DNA from 4 places in the Pseudomonas sp. FG35 genome. Region 3 is predicted to be linked to each of the others. Evidence: predicted binding sites of a transcription regulator. Region 3 holds the regulator's gene; each other region holds the start of a gene.
What was found. The regulator FliA, encoded in region 3, starts transcription of late flagellar genes. The targets are predictions, from matches to a motif close to CTAAAGTTTNNNNNNNNNNNGCCGNTAA.
Positions count from the first base shown of each region.

Region 1: ACODTD_RS01680 (methyl-accepting chemotaxis protein) is a predicted target of FliA. The motif match lies at 2,492-2,519, and genes of this name have one in related genera.
Region 2: flgM (flagellar biosynthesis anti-sigma factor FlgM) is a predicted target of FliA. The motif match lies at 2,610-2,637, and genes of this name have one in related genera.
Region 4: ACODTD_RS10410 (flagellar protein MotY) is a predicted target of FliA. The motif match lies at 3,484-3,511, and genes of this name have one in related genera.

Region 1 is NZ_JBMDJR010000001.1:373,290-378,027, forward strand. Features, by position in the region: gene ACODTD_RS01675 (DUF411 domain-containing protein) at 1-270, opposite strand, end outside; gene ACODTD_RS01680 (methyl-accepting chemotaxis protein) at 435-2,426, opposite strand; gene ACODTD_RS01685 (hypothetical protein) at 2,808-3,341, shown strand; gene ACODTD_RS01690 (GNAT family N-acetyltransferase) at 3,381-4,325, opposite strand; gene ACODTD_RS01695 (phenylacetate--CoA ligase family protein) at 4,325-4,738, opposite strand, start outside.
Region 2 is NZ_JBMDJR010000018.1:69,070-73,807, reverse strand. Features, by position in the region: gene ACODTD_RS25930 (MFS transporter) at 1-842, shown strand, start outside; gene ACODTD_RS25925 (flagellar brake protein) at 902-1,636, opposite strand; gene ACODTD_RS25920 (flagella synthesis protein FlgN) at 1,732-2,199, opposite strand; gene flgM (flagellar biosynthesis anti-sigma factor FlgM) at 2,248-2,574, opposite strand; gene flgA (flagellar basal body P-ring formation chaperone FlgA) at 2,780-3,541, opposite strand; gene ACODTD_RS25905 (chemotaxis protein CheV) at 3,624-4,556, shown strand; gene cheR (protein-glutamate O-methyltransferase CheR) at 4,604-4,738, shown strand, end outside.
Region 3 is NZ_JBMDJR010000017.1:40,554-45,291, forward strand. Features, by position in the region: gene ACODTD_RS25330 (chemotaxis protein CheA) at 1-1,231, opposite strand, end outside; gene ACODTD_RS25335 (protein phosphatase CheZ) at 1,271-2,059, opposite strand; gene ACODTD_RS25340 (chemotaxis response regulator CheY) at 2,077-2,448, opposite strand; gene fliA (RNA polymerase sigma factor FliA) at 2,616-3,356, opposite strand; gene fleN (flagellar synthesis regulator FleN) at 3,353-4,183, opposite strand; gene flhF (flagellar biosynthesis GTPase FlhF) at 4,297-4,738, opposite strand, start outside.
Region 4 is NZ_JBMDJR010000004.1:291,744-296,481, forward strand. Features, by position in the region: gene ACODTD_RS10395 (response regulator transcription factor) at 1-16, opposite strand, end outside; gene ACODTD_RS10400 (hypothetical protein) at 415-972, shown strand; gene ACODTD_RS10405 (argininosuccinate synthase) at 1,162-2,379, opposite strand; gene ACODTD_RS10410 (flagellar protein MotY) at 2,509-3,417, opposite strand; gene pyrC (dihydroorotase) at 3,578-4,624, shown strand; gene rnt (ribonuclease T) at 4,621-4,738, shown strand, end outside.

The DNA of each region.
Region 1 (4,738 bases), on a different contig from region 3:
AACGTGGCCTTCGACGAATTTGCCGTTGATGATTGCCGTGTGGCAGGACGCCAGACGTGGCGGCACGCCGTGTTGTTGCTTGAAGCTGCTCATGTCGCTTTCGACGTGGTCTTCAACCTTGAAGCCGTTGGCTTCCAGGTGGCTGATCCACTTTTTGCAGCAGCCACAGTTGGCGTCGCGGTGGACTTCGATCGGGATAAGGTCGGCGGCTTGCGCCAGGGAGGAAATGAACAGCGCGCTCAGGGTGGCCAGACGCAGATGGTTTAGCATGGAGGGCTCTCGGCTTAGAGGAGAAACGGTCAAAAAAGGAGGGCATTTTGACCGGTTTTTCCTGCCTGGCATCAACGGAGTGTTTCCAAGTGATACGAGGCAGGCCTGCCAACATGATCGTAGATCAAAGCTGACAGGCCACTGAGCGCAAGATGACAAAACGGTCAGCGAACCTTGAAGCGGCCCATGATCGCGCTCACCCGGCTGTTGGCTTCCAGCAGCTGGCGGGTGTTGAGTTCGCTGGCCTGACCGCTTTCCACCAGCTCATCAACCATGTGGCGGATCTGCACCATGCTGCGGTTGATCTCTTCGGTGACTGCGCTTTGCTGTTCCGCGGCGGTGGCGATCTGGGTGCTGAGGCTGTTGATGTGGCTGACCGAACCGGCCATTTCGTCGAGGCCACTGTTGACTCGCGCCGTGGCATCGGCGGCTGACTGACAACTGGCCTGAGTGTTTTCCATGGCGCTGACCGAGGAAGTCACACCTTGGGTCAGACGGCTCAACATTTCGTTGATTTCCGAGGTGCTGGCCTGGGTGCGGGCAGCGAGGGCACGCACTTCGTCCGCCACCACTGCAAAACCGCGACCCTGTTCACCGGCGCGTGCCGCTTCGATCGCCGCGTTGAGTGCCAGCAGATTGGTCTGGCCGGCAATGGCGCCGATCACGCCGAGGATTTCGGTGATGCGCTGGGCGTCCTGCTGCATGCTTTCGACCTTGTGGGTGGCGCTGGCCACTTCGTCGATCAACGCCACTACGCTGCCTGACGCTTCACCGACCACGATGCGGGAACGGTCGGCGTTTTCGTTGGCGCGCTGGGTGAAGGCAGCGGTTTCGGCAGCGTTCTGCGCGACGCTTTCGGCGGTCGAGCTCATTTCGTTGATCGCGGTAACGGTTTGGTCGGTTTCCGAAGCGTGGCGCAGCAGAATCTGGCTGGTGTGCGCCGAGGTGCGTTGCAGGCTGTCGAGGCTCGAGGCCATCGCGCCGGTGGCCTGGGTCACTTCGCCGATCATGTTCTGCAGGTAGGCGATGAAGGTGTTGACTGAATGCCCGATGGCACCGAGTTCGTCTTCAGCGCGGATGGTGATGCGCCGGGTCAGGTCGGCATCGCCGCTGGACAGCGAATCGATGTTGGCCTTCAGCGCTTTCATGCGCGAGACCAGTTGGCGGATCGCGTAGACCTGCAACAGCACCAACAGGATCACCAGCGGAATCTGCAGCAGACTCAGGCTGCTGAGCACGTCGTCACGCTGGGCGGTGAGCATTTTGGTTGGCAGCGCGGTGGCGAGGAACCACGGGGTGCCTTCGATCGGGCGCATGAAGAAGGTACTGGCTTCACCGTGGTTGTCGAACTCGACACGCTGTGCCTGCTCGCGGTTTTGCAGCCCGGCTTTGATCTGGCTGGCGAAGGTCGAGCCGCCGGCCAGTTCGCTGATGTTCTTCAGCACGATCGGCCCGTTGATACGCGAGCTGTTGCTGATGATCTTGCCGTCAGCCTCGACGATCAGCATTTCGGCGTTGAGGTCTTTTTCCTTGCGCGCCACCAGATCGTTGAAGAAGCCCAGGGTCACGTCGATGGTCGAGACGCCCCAGGCGCTGCCGTTTTTCTGGATGGCCATGGCGCAGTTGGTGCGCGGTTCGGCGCTGGCGTCATCTTTATAGGCAGCGGCCCACGCGCATTGGCCGCGCGGGGTCTGCATGCCGCCCTTGTACCAGCTCTGGTCGTAATAGTTGGGGGCCGCGTCGCTGTTCCAGAACGTGTTCACCGCCAGTTTGCCGGAGGCATCCCGGTGCCAGAACGTACTGAACTTGTTGCGTCCGGCCTCACGCTGACCGGGCAATGGCCAGATGCCGCCGCCGAACACTTTCAGTTCGCCATATTGATCGACCAGCCCCGGCAACACGCTGTCGATGGCCGCGCTGTCGAGCAGCGGGATGGTCTGGGTGATGCTGCGCTGTTGCGCCTGGACCTTGTTCAATTCGCCCTGGATCTGCTCGGCCACTTCCGCAATGCGGTTGAGCACGACTTGTTCTTCGGTATGGCGCAGCTTGGGCGCGACCAGCTGGCTGATGCCGACCACGGTCAGCACCGACAGCAACAAAATGAACAGAACCAGAAACAGCGTGTAGCGAGCCTGAATAGTGCGGAATGCGGGCATGGAAACCGGTCCTTGAGCAGGGATTCTTATTGTGGGCAGGGGAAAAACAGCGCGGGTTTCCTAACGTATCGTCGGGTCTTCGGGAAGCTTTAGGTACTTTCGTCCTAAAACGTGCGATCCCGATCAATGGAACGTATCCGGCCTGATACATGCGAACTAACCGTCCCGAACATTAGAGCAACAAACCCACTTTCATCTGATTGTCATGAACCCTCTGATCCAGCATTTCCGGGGCTGTTGCGGGTTTGTATCGTGAATGTACAAAAATTGTAAAAAATGCAGAAAGGAGTTGGTGCCACTGGTTTGCCGGCCGATACTCCGGGCAACTCAAAAGTCGTCCAACAAGGAATTTTTCATGTTTTCCTCGCAAGGAGCCTGCTCATGACTATCGGCTATACCGGTGCCTGGCAACCCAAGGCGGGTTTGCTGGTTCGAGACACAGGAAGCTCGAGCAAACCGGTTTCCCAAAGCGTGAAGGTCAAGCAAATGCTGGCTCTGGTCGGCAACGATCCCAACGCAATCAGCATCGCCGAGATGGACAAGCAGGGGCTGCACAAGAACATCAAGGGTTTCGATCCCACCAATGTTTCGGCCAAACAATTGGGCAGCCTCAGTGCAATGCTGCGCAGCCGTGGCCTGATTTCCGAAGTCACGTCCATTACTCTGCTCAACGCCGGCGACAAGTTTGATCGCTTCGGCATTCAGAAGGATCCGGACGCCAAGTTCAATGCGCTGGAGTACTTCGCAACGCAACTGGATACCATCCAGAACAACAATCTCAAGGGCAACAAGTACGCCAATACGTTGATTCCCGAGTACAAGAAAGCCATCTATGTCTTGCAGAACCTGAAGACCTACGGACAGGGCGGCGAGCGCAAGCCGCCGACCGACAAAGGCGTCGACGCCAAGGCATGATCAGAAGGCCCGCACCGGGAACGGAGCGGGCCCTTTCGTTTATGGGCGGTTGCCGCCAACCTGCAGTCCCGTCAGCGGTGCGATTTGTTGCTGCATGTCGTCATGCAATCGCTGCATTCGCGGGCACTGCAGTGCCAGGGATCTGGGCTGGAACCCGCGATGAAACAACGCCAGCCAGCCTGCACCTCTGTCATCGGGCGCCAGTCCGCTGAACACGAAACCCATCGCCGACAACCGGCGCCAGGCATTGTCGAAACCCTGCGCCAGCCTGAGCCTGATCGATATCAGCCAATGTTCGGGCAGTTGTTGCAGCTGTTTGAGCAAACTGTCGTCCACCTCGTTGAATACCCCGTCATATCGCCCCCAGCGCTGTTCGAGCTGCGCCGGTGCGCCAACCCACGGCGACACGCTCAACCGTGTTCCGAACACGTCGCACATCTGTTGCATGAATTCACGGCATTCGTCGGGCCAATGCAAGGCCGGCAGCGGGCGCTGATAGCCATCGACAGGGGTGTAACCCAGTACAAGCGATTCCGTCACCGCGTTGCCAAAGGGCGACGGTGCATGATCGGGCAACAAGCCGGTGTTATGAAAACCAAGGCCGGCGGCCATCTTCTGGGTGTAGGGGTGATGGGTCATCTGCTTGATCGTGACGCCCTGATAACCAAGCGCCTGTGCATGGATCAGCAAGTGTCGGCCCAGTTGCGTGGCGACGTTCTGGCCACGGATCTGCGGATCCACCACGCTCAGCGCCAATTCGACGATGGATGTTCCCTTGTCGAGAATCAACGCGGAGTGGCCCGCCACCTGATCGTTGGACACCGCCACCAGCGAATGCCAGCGGCCGACGGCATGGTTCTGCTTGATCATGCGGGGCAGATAGACATGCGGCTGAGCGTAATGGTCGCCGTAGATCTTTCTGAACAGGCGACTGACCGCCGGGGCGTCGCTGGTGCGAAAACTGCGCAGGGTGATGGATGTCATCAGCAACGCTCCTGGCCGCAGCCGCTGTAGACGCGCCGGTCCAGCACGCGCTGACGTTTGCCGGAGCGTGGATGGCGTGCCAGTTCCTGAACCGTACAACAGCGAATCCGCAACGCCAGCAGGTGATCGGTGCTCAGTTGTTCGATCAACGGATAGTCTTCGATCAAGGCGCTGTGCAGCGTCTGGTCGGCTTCAGCGTTGGCCGGTGACAGGGCGTCCGGTGCCCAGTGCAGGCGAAGGATATCCATGACGCCGTCCTGCTCGATCACCAGTTGCCAATCGTCGCTGCCAGTGATGCGCCGCACGGTTTCGCCGATCGATTGCGGCAGCAGAGTCAGAATGCCCACGCGCACCCGCTGGCTGTCGGCGCAGCGGCCCATCAGCGCAAACTTGCGCCTGGGGGTGTCAGGCGG
Region 2 (4,738 bases), on a different contig from region 3:
TGCCGGTGGCGCTGACCCGTCGGATTCACCCGGCACCGCTGCATCCGGCGCCGATGGAGCCGCGCTTCTTTATCAAGCGTGTGCCGCAGTCGCTGAGCACGGTGCTCGGGGCCGGGCTGATCATCGGTTCGTTCTATGGTCTGGCGCCGCTGTATGCCTCCCAGCAGGGGCTGTCCACCGAGCAGGTCGGTCTGTTCATGGGTAGCTGCATTTTTGCCGGGCTGGTGGTGCAGTGGCCGCTGGGCTGGTTGTCCGACCGCTATGACCGGGCGCTGTTGATCCGCTGTTTCGCGCTGTTCCTCGCGGTTGCTTCGTTGCCACTGGCGATCCTGCCGCAAGTGCCGCTGGAGGTGCTGTTCGTGGTCGGCTTCCTCTGTTCGCTGGTGCAGTTCTGCCTGTACCCGTTGGCGGTGGCGTTCTCCAACGACCACGTCGAAGGCGAACGTCGGGTGTCGCTGACGGCGATGCTGCTGGTGACCTACGGCGTGGGCGCCAGTATCGGGCCGCTGGTGGCCGGGGTGCTGATGAAGCTGTTCGGGGCGCAGAGCCTGTACGCGTTCTTCACCTTTTTCGCGCTGGTGCTGGTGTGGCGGATCCGGCCGAAAGCCGTGACCAATCTGCACCAGGTCGACGATGCACCGCTGCATCACGTGGCGATGCCGGACAGCATGTCCAGCTCGCCGCTGGTGGCTGCGCTTGATCCGCGGGTGGATGAACAAGTGGTGCAGGAGCAGATGCAGAATACGGTCGCTCCGGAGCCTGAACCCGAGCCAGAACCTGTCGCGCCAACCGACTCGACAATCGAAGGCGAAGGGCCGGACATCAGCCCCGCCAGACCGTGATTCAGGCATAAAAAAACGGGCAGTCACCGCAGTGACTGCCCGTTTTTTATGCTTGCCGATCAGAGGTCGTCTTTATCGAACCGACGCGCTTCGCGTTGCAGTTGATAAACGAAACGCTCGACGTTGCGGGCCGCCGGGCCGCTGATGTTGTGAAAACGCAGGCCGGCGAAAGTGATGTTGAGTTTTTCTTCGAAGTGCAGGTAACGCAACTCGACCGAGGTCGGCTGGTTGCCGAACAACGGCGCGGCGATCAGACGATCATAAACCTGGCCCAATTGCAGACGGTCGGTGATGTCGCCTTCGAAACGCAGTTTGCAGCCAGTGGCGGAGATATCCAGCAGTTTGCCGTCGATCGGTGCCTTGAGCTTTTCGCCACCGAGCACAACGCTGACCAGATCGGTCAGCTTGAGGGCTGCGCGGAAGGCGTTGCGGCGCTGGTGATAAACCACTTCGGTGGGCAGGTCGCCGGTGTAGAAGCGGTCGCCACTGGATTCTTCGATGTTCAGCGTGCCGTTGCATTCCCAGGCAATGCGCACACCGTCATGAAAACCTTCGACCTTGAACGGCTCGCCGGCGAGCAGGAAGCGTTCGCCATCGCGCGGGATCATCTCGTCCAGGGCAATCGTGGCGGTTTCCCGGTCAACCTTGATCAGATAGCTCTGGAAGCGCTGGCTGCGCTCGTGGAAGGTGATGATCAGCGGATCATGGCTTTCAAGCAGCTGGCGCAGATTGCTGGAGATCTCCAGGGGCGTGGTAAGCACCTTTGGGGGCTGCGGAGCGTCATCATTGGACACGTTAAATCAATCTCCAGACAAAATTTGACTACGGCTGGCCAGTATTTTGCCAGCATGTTTCGCACGTTGATAGGGCGCAAGCATGGAAGAAAGCATCACGCCTGGCTGAGCGCGCGTGGTTTCTGCAGTTTGGAGAAGGTGCCACTGGCATCGTAGAGCGCGGGAGGCTCGCCGCCGGTGAGGATTTTCAGCTGATTGGCCGTGGCGGCCTGCTGCATGACGATCGATTGGCCATTTCTGGCATTGGCTGCCTGGCACTGGGCGATCAGATCGGTCAGGACATCGCTCTGGCTCAGCAACTGGTCGCCGATGCTCGACTGGCTGGCCAGTTGTTCCAGGCCGGCGCGGTCGATCGACAGATTGAGGCTGGCGAGGATTTCGCTGCGTTTGCGGCCATGCTGTTCGAGCAGAATGATCAATGCCTGCTTGTTCGCCAGAATTTCTTCCAGCAGAGGCATGTCGCGACCGTGCAAGGCGAGGGACTCGGTTTGCAGTAACTCCAGCAATTGTTGAGCTGGAGCAAAGTCGTCGGTGATCAGTTGCAATAGATTAGTGTCGTGCATGGCTGGCCTTGGGTTTTAAGCGTCCAAAAGCCTGGCGCAGACCGAGGCCTAGCGCTGGGCTTCGAAGTTGAGCAGTTTGCTGGCTACACGGTTGCTGTCGACTTTATAGCTGCCATCGGCAATCGCTGCTTTCAATTCGGCCACGCGGGCTTTGTCGACGGCAGGCTGATCGCGCAGCTTGTCAGTGACCTTCTGCAACTGTTGAGCCTCATTGCTGAGGTGTACCGATTCCCCGCTTTTTGCGGTACTGGCCTGTTCGGCCGGGGTATTCAGCGGCGCGGAAGTGCCGGTTTCGGCGGTTTCCTTGGCGTTGCTGGTACGCGTACTGCCCGTAAGTGACGAGGAGCTGTTCAAACGGCTGAAATCGATGACCATGTTAAAAACCTCTGGGAATTTGGACGCTTGCCATGTTCTCGGCCATCCCCTGGAAAACTTTAGGCTCATTTAGCAATGAGCTTGCATGCGCCGTTGCAGATCCTGCTGCGGCACAGTTTAGGGAACAGCTCTGGTCAGCGCCAGTTTTCTGCCAAACGCTCAGGGGCTTTTCAAATATCCGTTCATTCTGCCGCTCACTCGCCGCTTACATCGCTACTTCCACCTGGCCGGGCGCCACAACCTGCGCCTTGATGACCCGTTGGGAGTTGAGGTTTTTCACCCGAATCTGTTCTTTCAGGCCGCCGTTGGCCAGCGCTTCGCCCGGCATCCGGACGGCGAGGGTACCGCTGCGGGCGGTGATCACCACTTGATCGCCCTTGCGAACCACTTCCGCCTGTTCCAGATGCACCAGGGTAATGACTTGATCGGCGACCGTTGGTCGGGTCAATTTCTGTCCGATGGCTTCATCCACCGACGTCAGGAAACCCTGGTTGATCGTGCTGACGTCGCGCTCGCGCAAGGTCACGTCCTGCGGCTCGATGATGCCGGCGCGTTTGAGTGGCCGCGTGGTCGTGACAATCTCGCGAAACAGGCGGACTTGAGCGGGCACGAACACCGTCCAGGGGGAGGCGCCTTCGCAGCGGACCTTCACCGTGACACGGCCCAAAGGACGTGCCGGACTCTCCAGTGTCGCTGTCAATTCCTTGTCGCACATAGGCATGCGCATGCGTGGATCGAGCTGGTTGACCTCGATTTCATAACGGCCTTCCGTTTGACTGGTAGCCAGATAGTCTTCTACGGTGAATTCAAGAAAGCCCTGAGTGACGCCGATAAGCATGTCAGGCAAGGTAACCGCATCAGCACCGGCAGGGCTGCCAGCGAAAAAAAGGCAAACGGCGGACATCGCGCAAAGCCCTCTGCGGAGGGGAGATGTCAGGCGTCGGAAAAATGTCGTTTGAGCGTTCATACGAGTTAAAAAGCAAGCGCCGTGCCGTTTAGCAATGAATGTGCGTCGCAACAACACTTGGCGTTGGTGTAGGAGTCTGGGCATGGCTGGTGTAATGGATTCGGTGAACCAGCGCACGCAACTGGTGGGGCAGAATCGCCTGGAGCTGTTGTTGTTCCGTCTTGACGGCCAGCAGCTCTACGGGATCAACGTGTTCAAGGTTCGGGAAGTGCTGCAGTGCCCGCAACTGACGCTGATGCCCAAGTCCAGTCCTGTCGTGTGCGGGGTGGCGAATATCCGGGGGGCGACCATTCCGATCCTTGATCTGGCGATGGCGACCGGCTCCGGTGCTTTGAAAGACAAGAACAGTCCGTTCGTGATCATCACGGAATACAACACCAAGACCCAGGGTTTTCTGGTGCGCTCGGTCGAACGTATCGTGAACATGAACTGGGAAGAGATTCATCCGCCGCCCAAGGGCACCGGACGCGATCATTACCTGACCGCTGTGACTCGGGTCGACAATCAGTTAGTCGAAATCATCGACGTCGAGAAGGTGCTGGCGGAAGTTGCGCCGACACCGGAAGCGATTTCGGTCGGCGTGGTGGATGTCGAGACCCAGAGCAAGGCGTTGTCGCTGCGGGTGCTGACGGTCGACGACTCGTCGGTGGCGCGTAAGCAGGTGACGCGTTGCCTGCAGACGGTCGGCGTCGAAGTGGTGGCGTTGAACGACGGCAGGCAGGCGCTCGATTACCTGCGCAAGCTGGTCGACGAGGGCAAGAAGCCGGAAGAAGAGTTCCTGATGATGATCTCCGACATCGAAATGCCGGAGATGGACGGGTACACCCTGACGGCCGAGATCCGCAGCGACCCTCGCATGCAAAAGCTTCATATCATCCTGCATACTTCGTTGTCGGGTGTGTTCAATCAGGCGATGGTCAAGAAAGTCGGTGCCGATGACTTCCTGGCCAAGTTCCGTCCTGATGACCTGGCATCCCGGGTAGTCGACCGGATCAAAGCAGCAGATATCAGCTAAGGGCCTTCTGCCCTCGGCGTTCAACACGATTTAAGAGGCGGCATCATTTGTCTACGGGTAATTTGGATTTCGAACAGTTCCGGGTCTTCCTGGAAAAAGCCTGTGGCATTTTGCTCGGTGAAAACAAGCAGTACCTGGTGTCGAGCCGTCTCAACAAACTGATGGAGCAGCAAGGCATCAAG
Region 3 (4,738 bases):
ACACGGCCTTCTGCATCGACTCGTCACCGCTGTTCAGGCCCAGGCGCACCAGACGGTTACGCACCAGCACCAGCTCGCCGACCATGTTCATGATTTCGTCGAGACGTGCGGTGTCCACACGCACGGTGGTCTCGGCTTCAGTCGTCGGTTTTTCCGGTGGCGGCGTCGCCGGTGCACGGGCCGGAGCCGGTGCCGCAGCGGCTGGCTTGGCCGGTTCAGCTTTCGGCTCAGGTGTTTTTGCAGCAGGTTTTGCCGCAGCGGCCGGGGCCTTCGCAGCAGGCGCTGCAACTGCCGAAGCATTGCCGGCAGTCACGACGGCACCGGTGGCGACGTCAGTGAACTTGCCTTTGCCATGCAGATCGTCGAGCAGCGATTCGAACTCGTGGTCGGTGATCAGATCGCTACCGGCCGCAGCCGCTGCCGGAGCAGCCGGCGCAGGCACCGAAGCAATCGCCGATTCCAGCGCATCAACAGCAAAGTTGCCCTTGCCATGCAACTGATCGAGCAAGGCTTCGAATTCGTCGTCGGTGATGTCCGAGCTGTCGCCCGCCGCCGGAGCAGCAGGTGCCGCAGCAGCCGGAGCCACGGCGTCGGCCGCGAACTGGCCCTTGCCATGCAACTGGTCGAGCAGCGACTCGAACTCGGCGTCGGTGATTTCATCGCTGGCCGCTCCGGTGGAAGCAGGTGCAGCAGCAGCCGGGGCTTCGGCTTCGGCCTTGACGGCGTTCAGCGAGTCCAGCAGCTGTTCAAATTCGTTATCGGTGATGTCGCCCGAATCGCCTTCGACGACCAGTTCTTCGATCATCTCGGCAACCGGCGAAGCCGGGGCTTCATCCGCCGATTGCGGTTCGGCCAGACGCGCCAGGGCGGCCAGCAGTTCCGGGGTGGCGGCGGTGATCGGGCTGCGATCGCGGACTTCGCTGAACATGCTGTTCACCGCGTCCAGCGCTTCAAGCACCACGTCCATCAGTTCTGCATCGACGCGTCGTTCACCCTTGCGCAGGATGTCGAACACGTTTTCGGCGATGTGACAGCACTCCACCAGCTCGTTGAGCTGAAGGAAGCCGGCGCCCCCTTTTACAGTGTGGAAACCGCGAAAAATTGCGTTGAGCAGATCTGCGTCATCCGGGCGGCTTTCCAGCTCGACCAGTTGTTCGGACAGTTGCTCAAGAATCTCGCCGGCCTCAACCAGGAAATCCTGAAGGATCTCTTCATCGGCGCCGAAGCTCATTAATGGGGTGCTCCTACAGGTCTAAAAACCCAAAAAAACTCAAAATCCAAGGCTGGATAACAAATCGTCCACATCGTCCTGACCGGACACAACGTCTTCTCGTTTATCGGCATGAATCTGCGGACCTTCACCCTGCGAGAGATGTTTTTGTGGATCTTTTTCAGCAAGCATCGCCGCACGGTCATGTTCGATGCCCGCAAAGCGGTCCACCTGGCTGGCCATGAGCACGAGCTTGAGCAGGTTGCTTTCGACTTCGGTGACCAATTGGGTCACGCGCTTGATCACCTGACCGGTGAGGTCCTGGTAATCCTGGGCGAGCAGAATGTCGTTCAGATTGCTCGACACCGCGCGGTTGTCCGCGCTGCTGCGTGCCAGAAAACCGTCGACCCGGCGCGCCAGCTCACGGAACTCTTCAGCCCCGACCTCACGGCGCATGAAGCGGCCCCAATCGGCGCTCAAGGCCTGGGCTTCGTCAGCCAGGCCATTGACCACGGGGGTCGCGCTTTCCACCAGATCCATGGTGCGGTTGGCGGCAGCTTCGGTCAGTTTGACCACGTAGCCCAGGCGCTCGGTAGCGTCGGTGATTTGCGACACTTCCTCAGCCTGCGGCATGTGCGGATCGATCTGGAAGTTGACGATCGCACTGTGCAGTTCACGCGTGAGCTTGCCCACTTCCTGGTACAGGCCACGGTCACGGGTCTGATTGAGCTCATGGATCAGTTGCACGGCGTCGCCGAACTTGCCTTTTTCAAGGCTTTCGACCAGTTCGACGGCGTGTTTTTTCAGAGTCGACTCGAAGTCGCCCTGTGAAGATTCGTTATGCTCCATAGCTCCCCCGCGCGTCATCAGCCGATGCGTTCGAAAATCTTCTCGATTTTTTCTTTCAGCGCCTGAGCCGTGAAAGGTTTGACCACGTAGCCGTTAACGCCGGCCTGGGCCGCTTCGATGATCTGCTCGCGCTTGGCTTCAGCGGTCACCATCAGCACCGGCAGGTGCTTGAGCTTTTCATCGGCGCGCACGTGGCGCAGCAGGTCGATACCGGTCATGCCGGGCATGTTCCAGTCGGTCACCAGAAAGTCGATGCTGCCGCTGTTGAGCACCGGAATGGCAGTAGTGCCATCGTCGGCTTCAACGGTGTTGGTGAACCCGAGATCACGCAACAGGTTCTTGATGATCCGCCGCATCGTTGAGAAGTCATCAACGATGAGGATTTTCATGTCTTTGTTCAATTCGACCTCCAAGCAGTCTTAAACGCGCCCAGCACCTGGACGCGCCATTTCAATCAATCCGGCAAAACACTCGATGACTGTCTGGAGCACAACAGAGCAAGACCGGTGCCGTTCACCACCGCACCAGCCTCGTTCGCAGTGTCCCCACACTGCCTTCAGCGCGCTCGCCACTCCCCCAAACGCCCCCGCAAGCGGGCCGCGCACTGGCTGTGTAACTGGCTGACCCGCGATTCACTGACGCCAAGGACTTCACCGATCTCCTTGAGGTTCAGCTCTTCGTCGTAGTACAGCGCCAACACCAGTCGCTCACGCTCCGGCAAATTGGCAATCGCGTCCGCCAGCGCGGCCTGGAAACGTTCGTCTTCCAGATCGCGCGACGGCTCCAGATGAGCACTGGCGCCATCCTCGTGCAGCCCTTCGTGTTCGCCGTCCTGCAACAGGTCGTCGAAACTGAACAGGCGGCTGCCCAGGGTGTCGTTCAAAATCCCGTAGTAATCGTCGAGACTCAATTGGAGTTCGGCCGCAACTTCGTGATCTTTAGCGTCACGGCCGGTTTTAGCTTCAATCGAGCGAATCGCGTCGCTGACCATGCGGGTATTGCGGTGAACCGAGCGTGGTGCCCAGTCCCCCTTACGGACTTCATCGAGCATCGCACCACGGATCCGGATGCCCGCGTACGTTTCAAAACTGGCGCCCTTGCTGGCGTCGTATTTGGTCGAGACTTCGAGCAGGCCGATCATCCCGGCCTGGATCAGGTCTTCGACCTGCACACTGGCCGGCAACCGCGCCAGCAAGTGGTAGGCGATGCGTTTGACCAGTGGCGCGTAACGCTCGATCAGCTCGTACTGCGCGTCACGCGCCGACTTCTTGTAGAAATTCATACCGCTGGCGGTCATAGCACAGGTCCTGCCGTTTGCTGCACGAGGCGCTCGACGAAAAATTCGAGGTGGCCGCGCGGGTTGGCGGGCAGCGGCCAGGTGTCGACCTTCTGTGCGATCGCCTTGAACGCCAGTGCGCACTTGGAACGCGGGAAGGCTTCATAGACCGCACGCTGCTTCTGCACCGCCTTGCGCACGCTTTCGTCGTAGGGCACCGCGCCGACGTATTGTAGGGCGACGTCGAGGAAGCGATCCGTGACCTTGGTCAACTTGGCGAACAGATTGCGACCTTCCTGCGGGCTCTGGGCCATGTTGGCCAGGACGCGGAAGCGGTTCATGCCGTAATCGCGGTTGAGCAGTTTGATCAGCGCGTAGGCGTCGGTGATCGAGGTCGGCTCGTCGCAGACCACCAGCAACACTTCTTGCGCTGCGCGAACAAAACTGACTACCGAGTCACCAATACCCGCAGCGGTGTCGATCACCAGCACGTCGAGATTGTCGCCGATGTCGCTGAAGGCCTGAATCAGGCCGGCATGCTGGGCCGGGCTCAGGTGAACCATGCTCTGGGTGCCGGAAGCGGCCGGCACGATGCGGATCCCGCCGGGGCCCTGTAACAGGACGTCGCGCAGCTCGCAGCGGCCTTCGATCACGTCGGCCAGGGTTCGTTTGGGTGTGAGGCCCAGCAGAACGTCGACGTTCGCCAGCCCCAGGTCGGCGTCCAGCAGCATGACCCGACGGCCAAGCTCTGCCAGGGCCAGGGACAAGTTCACTGACACATTAGTCTTGCCGACGCCACCTTTGCCGCCGGTCACCGCGATCACCTGTACGGGATGCATGCTGCCCATGTTATTTCTTTACCTTGTCTTGCATAGACGGAGGCCACATTACTGGCTGCGCGTTCACAACCGGAACAATGCGTGGCAGGCCATCGATGTAGGTACGAAAACTGTTCATTACCTCAGCCAACCTGCTTGGTCGGACTGTGGTAGATATCAGCGAACATGTCAGCCATGGCTTCTTCGCTGGGTTCTTCCTGCATTTGCACGCTGACGGCGCGACTGACCAGTTGATGACGCCGCGGCAGATGCAGATCATCCGGAATCCGTGGGCCATCGGTCAGGTAGGCAACCGGCAGTTCGTGACTGATCGCCAGGCTCAACACTTCGCCCAGACTGGCCGTCTCATCCAGTTTAGTCAGGATGCAGCCGGCCAGCCCGCAACGCTTGTAACTGTGATAAGCGGCGGTTAGAACCTGTTTTTGGCTGGTGGTTGCCAGAACCAGATAATTTTTTGACCGAATGCCACGACCGGCCAGACTTTCCAGCTGCATGCGCAGGGCCGGATCGCTGGCCTGCAGGCCGGCGGTGTCAATCAGCACCACGCGCTTGCGCAGCAGTGGA
Region 4 (4,738 bases), on a different contig from region 3:
TCAGCACTTTATTCATGGGCAAGTCCAGTTTCGCTGTTCGAATTTTTAGAACCGGCACAATAACTCAGTCATTTCCTCCATGGCATGGATAAGTTCCTCTTCACCAGCACCGAGAGACGCCTCCTACAGCCAATAAAGATTATTCCTACAGAAAAGACTCACTCACAGAAAAACATGAACTCCCATCCGGAAGTTCGGCTCCTACCCCGCCCTTCTCGATAGCGTTCATGACAGGCTAAACACCGAAACGAAGATCAGCGACCACACATTAAAAAACAGAAACACCTTACACATATCGCACTCCTGGAATTTAATATAAACACCAAACACCGAGAATCCTGTTTATCCGACAACTTGAAACTCGACCACTCACTCAATCAAGACGACGAGAAAGACCATTCATGAGTAAATACCATGCTAAAAATCAACAGGAAGATCCCCAACCCCATTACCGTCATTGCCATCTTCGCTTTTATATCGGAAACCTCCGCCGCCGTATCACTGCCATTTCTTAATAATAATGAACGGGAGCTGTACGTCTGGTTCCTGATCAGTTTTCCGTTCTACCTGTTGTTTCTGTTCTTCATCACCCTGAACTTCAACTATCGCTCTCTGTATGCTCCATCCGACTTCGACAACGACAAGAACTTTCTCAAGGCTTTCGAAGAAGAAATCAATCTTCCGAACAAGGTTGCACCCACTCAGCCGAATGTCGATTTACACGCTGTCAAACTACCAAAACCGTTGGACAGGGTGTACATCATTGACATTCGACAGATACACACGAGTTCGGTAATAGCGGAGCTACTGGAAAAGTTCCCACATCCAAACAAGCATTCGCTGAGGCTGTTTCTGTTTTTAACCGACGCTGTGTCAGATATTTTACTTAAAGAACATATCGACAATCTGGAAAAAAACTCAAAAGAACACAAGGAACAACCTTCTGTATTGTTTACAACACTCATTCGTTGAATACATCTGTATTGGGAAAGATATGAAAGGAGATAAAGCGTGGAGGAAGACATCCATGCAATGCACGATGTACAGCCGATGATGACAGTAACGCTGACAGGTACCTATCAAGTCAAACGAGCCCCCGCTCCAAAAAAAAACGGCCTTGTCGCTACGACAAGGCCGTTCTTTCCATCAGGCCCGAAGAACTTAGAACAACTTGCGGCCCTTGTTGGCAGCAATACGCATGCGCAGTGCGTTGAGCTTGATGAAGCCCGCCGCGTCGGCCTGGTTGTAGGCGCCGCCGTCTTCTTCGAAGGTCGCGATGTTGGCGTCGAACAGCGAATCGTCGGACTTGCGGCCGGTCACGATCACGTTGCCCTTGTACAGCTTAAGGCGCACAACGCCGTTCACGTTGACCTGAGAAGCGTCGATCATCTGTTGCAGCATCAGACGCTCAGGGCTCCACCAGTAACCGGTGTAGATCAGGCTGGCGTACTTCGGCATCAGCTCGTCTTTGAGGTGAGCGACTTCGCGGTCCAGGGTGATCGATTCGATGGCGCGGTGAGCGCGCAGCATGATGGTGCCGCCCGGGGTTTCGTAGCAGCCACGGGACTTCATGCCGACATAACGGTTCTCGACGATGTCCAGACGGCCGATGCCGTGCTCGCCACCGATCCTGTTCAGGGTCGCCAGTACGGTGGCCGGAGTCATTTCGACGCCGTCCAGCGCGACGATGTCGCCGTTGCGGTAGGTCAGTTCCAGGTATTGCGGGGTGTCGGGAGCCTTCTCCGGGGAGACGGTCCAGCGCCACATGTCTTCTTCGTGCTCGGTCCAGGTGTCTTCCAGCACGCCGCCTTCATAGGAGATGTGCAGCAGGTTGGCGTCCATCGAGTACGGGGATTTCTTCTTGCCGTGACGCTCGATCGGGATCGCGTGCTTCTCGGCGTAGTCCATCAGTTTCTCGCGGGACAGCAGGTCCCACTCGCGCCAAGGGGCGATCACTTTCACGCCTGGCTTGAGCGCGTAGGCACCCAGTTCGAAACGCACCTGGTCGTTGCCCTTGCCGGTTGCGCCGTGGGAAATGGCGTCGGCGCCGGTTTCGTTGGCGATTTCGATCAGACGCTTGGCGATCAGCGGACGCGCAATGGAAGTACCCAGCAGGTACTCGCCTTCGTAAACGGTGTTGGCGCGGAACATCGGGAACACGAAGTCACGCACGAATTCTTCGCGCAGGTCGTCGATGTAGATTTCTTTGACGCCCATGGCCTGCGCCTTGGCGCGAGCCGGCTCGACCTCTTCGCCCTGACCCAGGTCAGCGGTGAAGGTCACGACTTCACAGTTATAAGTATCCTGCAGCCACTTGAGGATCACCGAAGTGTCCAGGCCGCCGGAATACGCCAGAACGACCTTGTTTACGTCCGCCATGCCATCACTCCACGGGGTTCTACGGAAAGCCGAGGAGTCTACCGCTCAAACGCGATAATTTACAGAGGCGCGACAGCTTAAGACGACAAAGCGACAGAATCTGTCGAGAGAGCGACGATGACCGGCAGGTCAGGAAGTCGCCGCAGTGTTGGCAGGTGTGCTGGCCTGAGGCGCTGGAGCAGTCGTCGGTGCCACCCGCGCAAGGTGCACATTGACCCGACGGTTCTTGGCCCGGTTGGCGGCATTGGTGTTCGGCACCAGAGGATAACGCTCACCATGGAAACGCACGGTGATCTGCGACTCCTGGATGCCGTTGGCCTTGAAGAAGTCGACCACGGCCAGCGCGCGGCGGCGCGACAGTTCGCGATTGGTCAGGCGATTGCCGCTGTTGTCCGAGTGGCCGTCGAGTTCGATGTGATTGACCGTCGGATCGGCCTTCATGTACTCGAGCATCACTTGCAGCTTGGCCTTGGCGGCGGCGTCCAGTTCGATGCCTTCGCCGGGGAAGCCGATCTGCGATTGCTTGACCTGATCGAAATTCTGCGGGAGCAGTTTCGCCACGCAGGTCTGATAGTCATTGAACGCCTTGCTGAACTTGACCGGCAACAGGCGCACTTCCGACACCCGACCATCGCCCGATGCCCGGCGCACCACCGGGCTGCGACCGTCCATCAGCCCGCTGATCAACTGCCCGGCCTGGGATTGAGAACTGTTGAACAGCACGTTGCCGCTGCCCAGTCGAACCGTGCCCAGATTGATGTCGCCACGACCCGGCTGCCACGGCGCAGCCGCTGCCAGCAAGGTCGCCGAACCACCGCCGAGCATGGCGTTGTAGGCGTTCAGGCGGAAGGTCGCCTGCTCGCCGGCCTTGCGCACGAATTGCCCTGAGCCAAAATCAGTGATCGGCTGCGTCAGACGGCACTCGAACTTGTCGCCCTCGACCGTCCACTCAATGTTCTCCAGACGGGTCTGGTAGGTCAGTGCCATCGCGGGGAGGCTGGCAAACACACTGAGCAAGGCTAAATATCGCTGGCGCACGGGAGGCTCCATTGGCTTCTACAACGAAAAAGACCGAGACATACATCTTTACGGCATACCTATGGGATATCGGACGCTCGTCGCAAAACTTGATAGCGAGTGCCTGCAAGAGTCTTTTCCGGTAGCATTCGCCTCAGTTTGACCCGCCTGGAATCCCCTCATGTCCGACCGCCTGACCCTGCTGCGTCCCGACGACTGGCACATTCATCTTCGCGATGGTGCCGTGTTGACCAATACCGTTGCGGATGTCGCGCGCACCTTTGGTCGCGCCATCATCATGCCCAACCTGGTACCTCCGGTGCGCAACGCCGCTGAAGCCGACGGCTATCGCCAGCGGATTCTCGCTGCCCGCCCGGCCGGCAGTCGTTTCGAACCGCTGATGGTGCTGTACCTCACCGACCGCACCCAGCCCGAAGAAATCCGTGAGGCCAAGGCCAGCGGTTTCGTGCACGCCGCCAAGCTGTATCCGGCTGGCGCCACCACCAACTCCGATTCCGGGGTCACCAGCATCGACAAGATTTTCCCGGTGCTGGAAGCCATGGCCGAAGCCGGCATGCCGCTGTTGATCCACGGCGAAGTCACCCGTGGCGACGTCGACGTGTTCGACCGCGAAAAAATCTTCATCGACGAGCACATGCGCCGCGTGGTCGAGCGTTTCCCGACACTGAAAGTGGTGTTCGAACACATCACCACCGGCGATGCCGTGCAGTTCGTCAACGAGGCTTCGGCCAACGTCGGCGCGACCATCACCGCGCATCACCTGCTCTACAACCGCAACCACATGCTGGTGGGCGGGATCCGGCCGCACTTCTATTGCCTGCCGATCCTCAAACGCAACACTCACCAGGAAGCCCTGCTCGACGCCGCCACCAGCGGCAGCGCGAAGTTCTTCCTCGGTACCGACTCGGCACCGCACGCCCAGCACGCCAAGGAAGCCGCCTGCGGCTGCGCCGGCTGCTACACCGCGTACGCCGCCATCGAGCTGTATGCCGAAGCCTTTGAACAGCGCAACGCGCTGGACAAGCTCGAAGCCTTCGCCAGCCTCAACGGCCCGCGTTTCTACGGCCTGCCGGCGAACACCGATCGCATCACACTGGTTCGTGACGAATGGACCGCCCCGACCAGCCTGCCTTTCGGCGAGCTGACCGTTATCCCGCTGCGCGCCGGTGAAAAACTGCGCTGGCGCCTGCTGGAGGAACACGCGTGAGTGAAGACCATTTCGACGACGAACTGGACGGTCAAGGTGGCGGCGGTTCCCGTCATCCAATGGCAGCACGCTTTCGCGGCTACCTGCCGGTTGTCGTCGACGTAGAAACCGGTG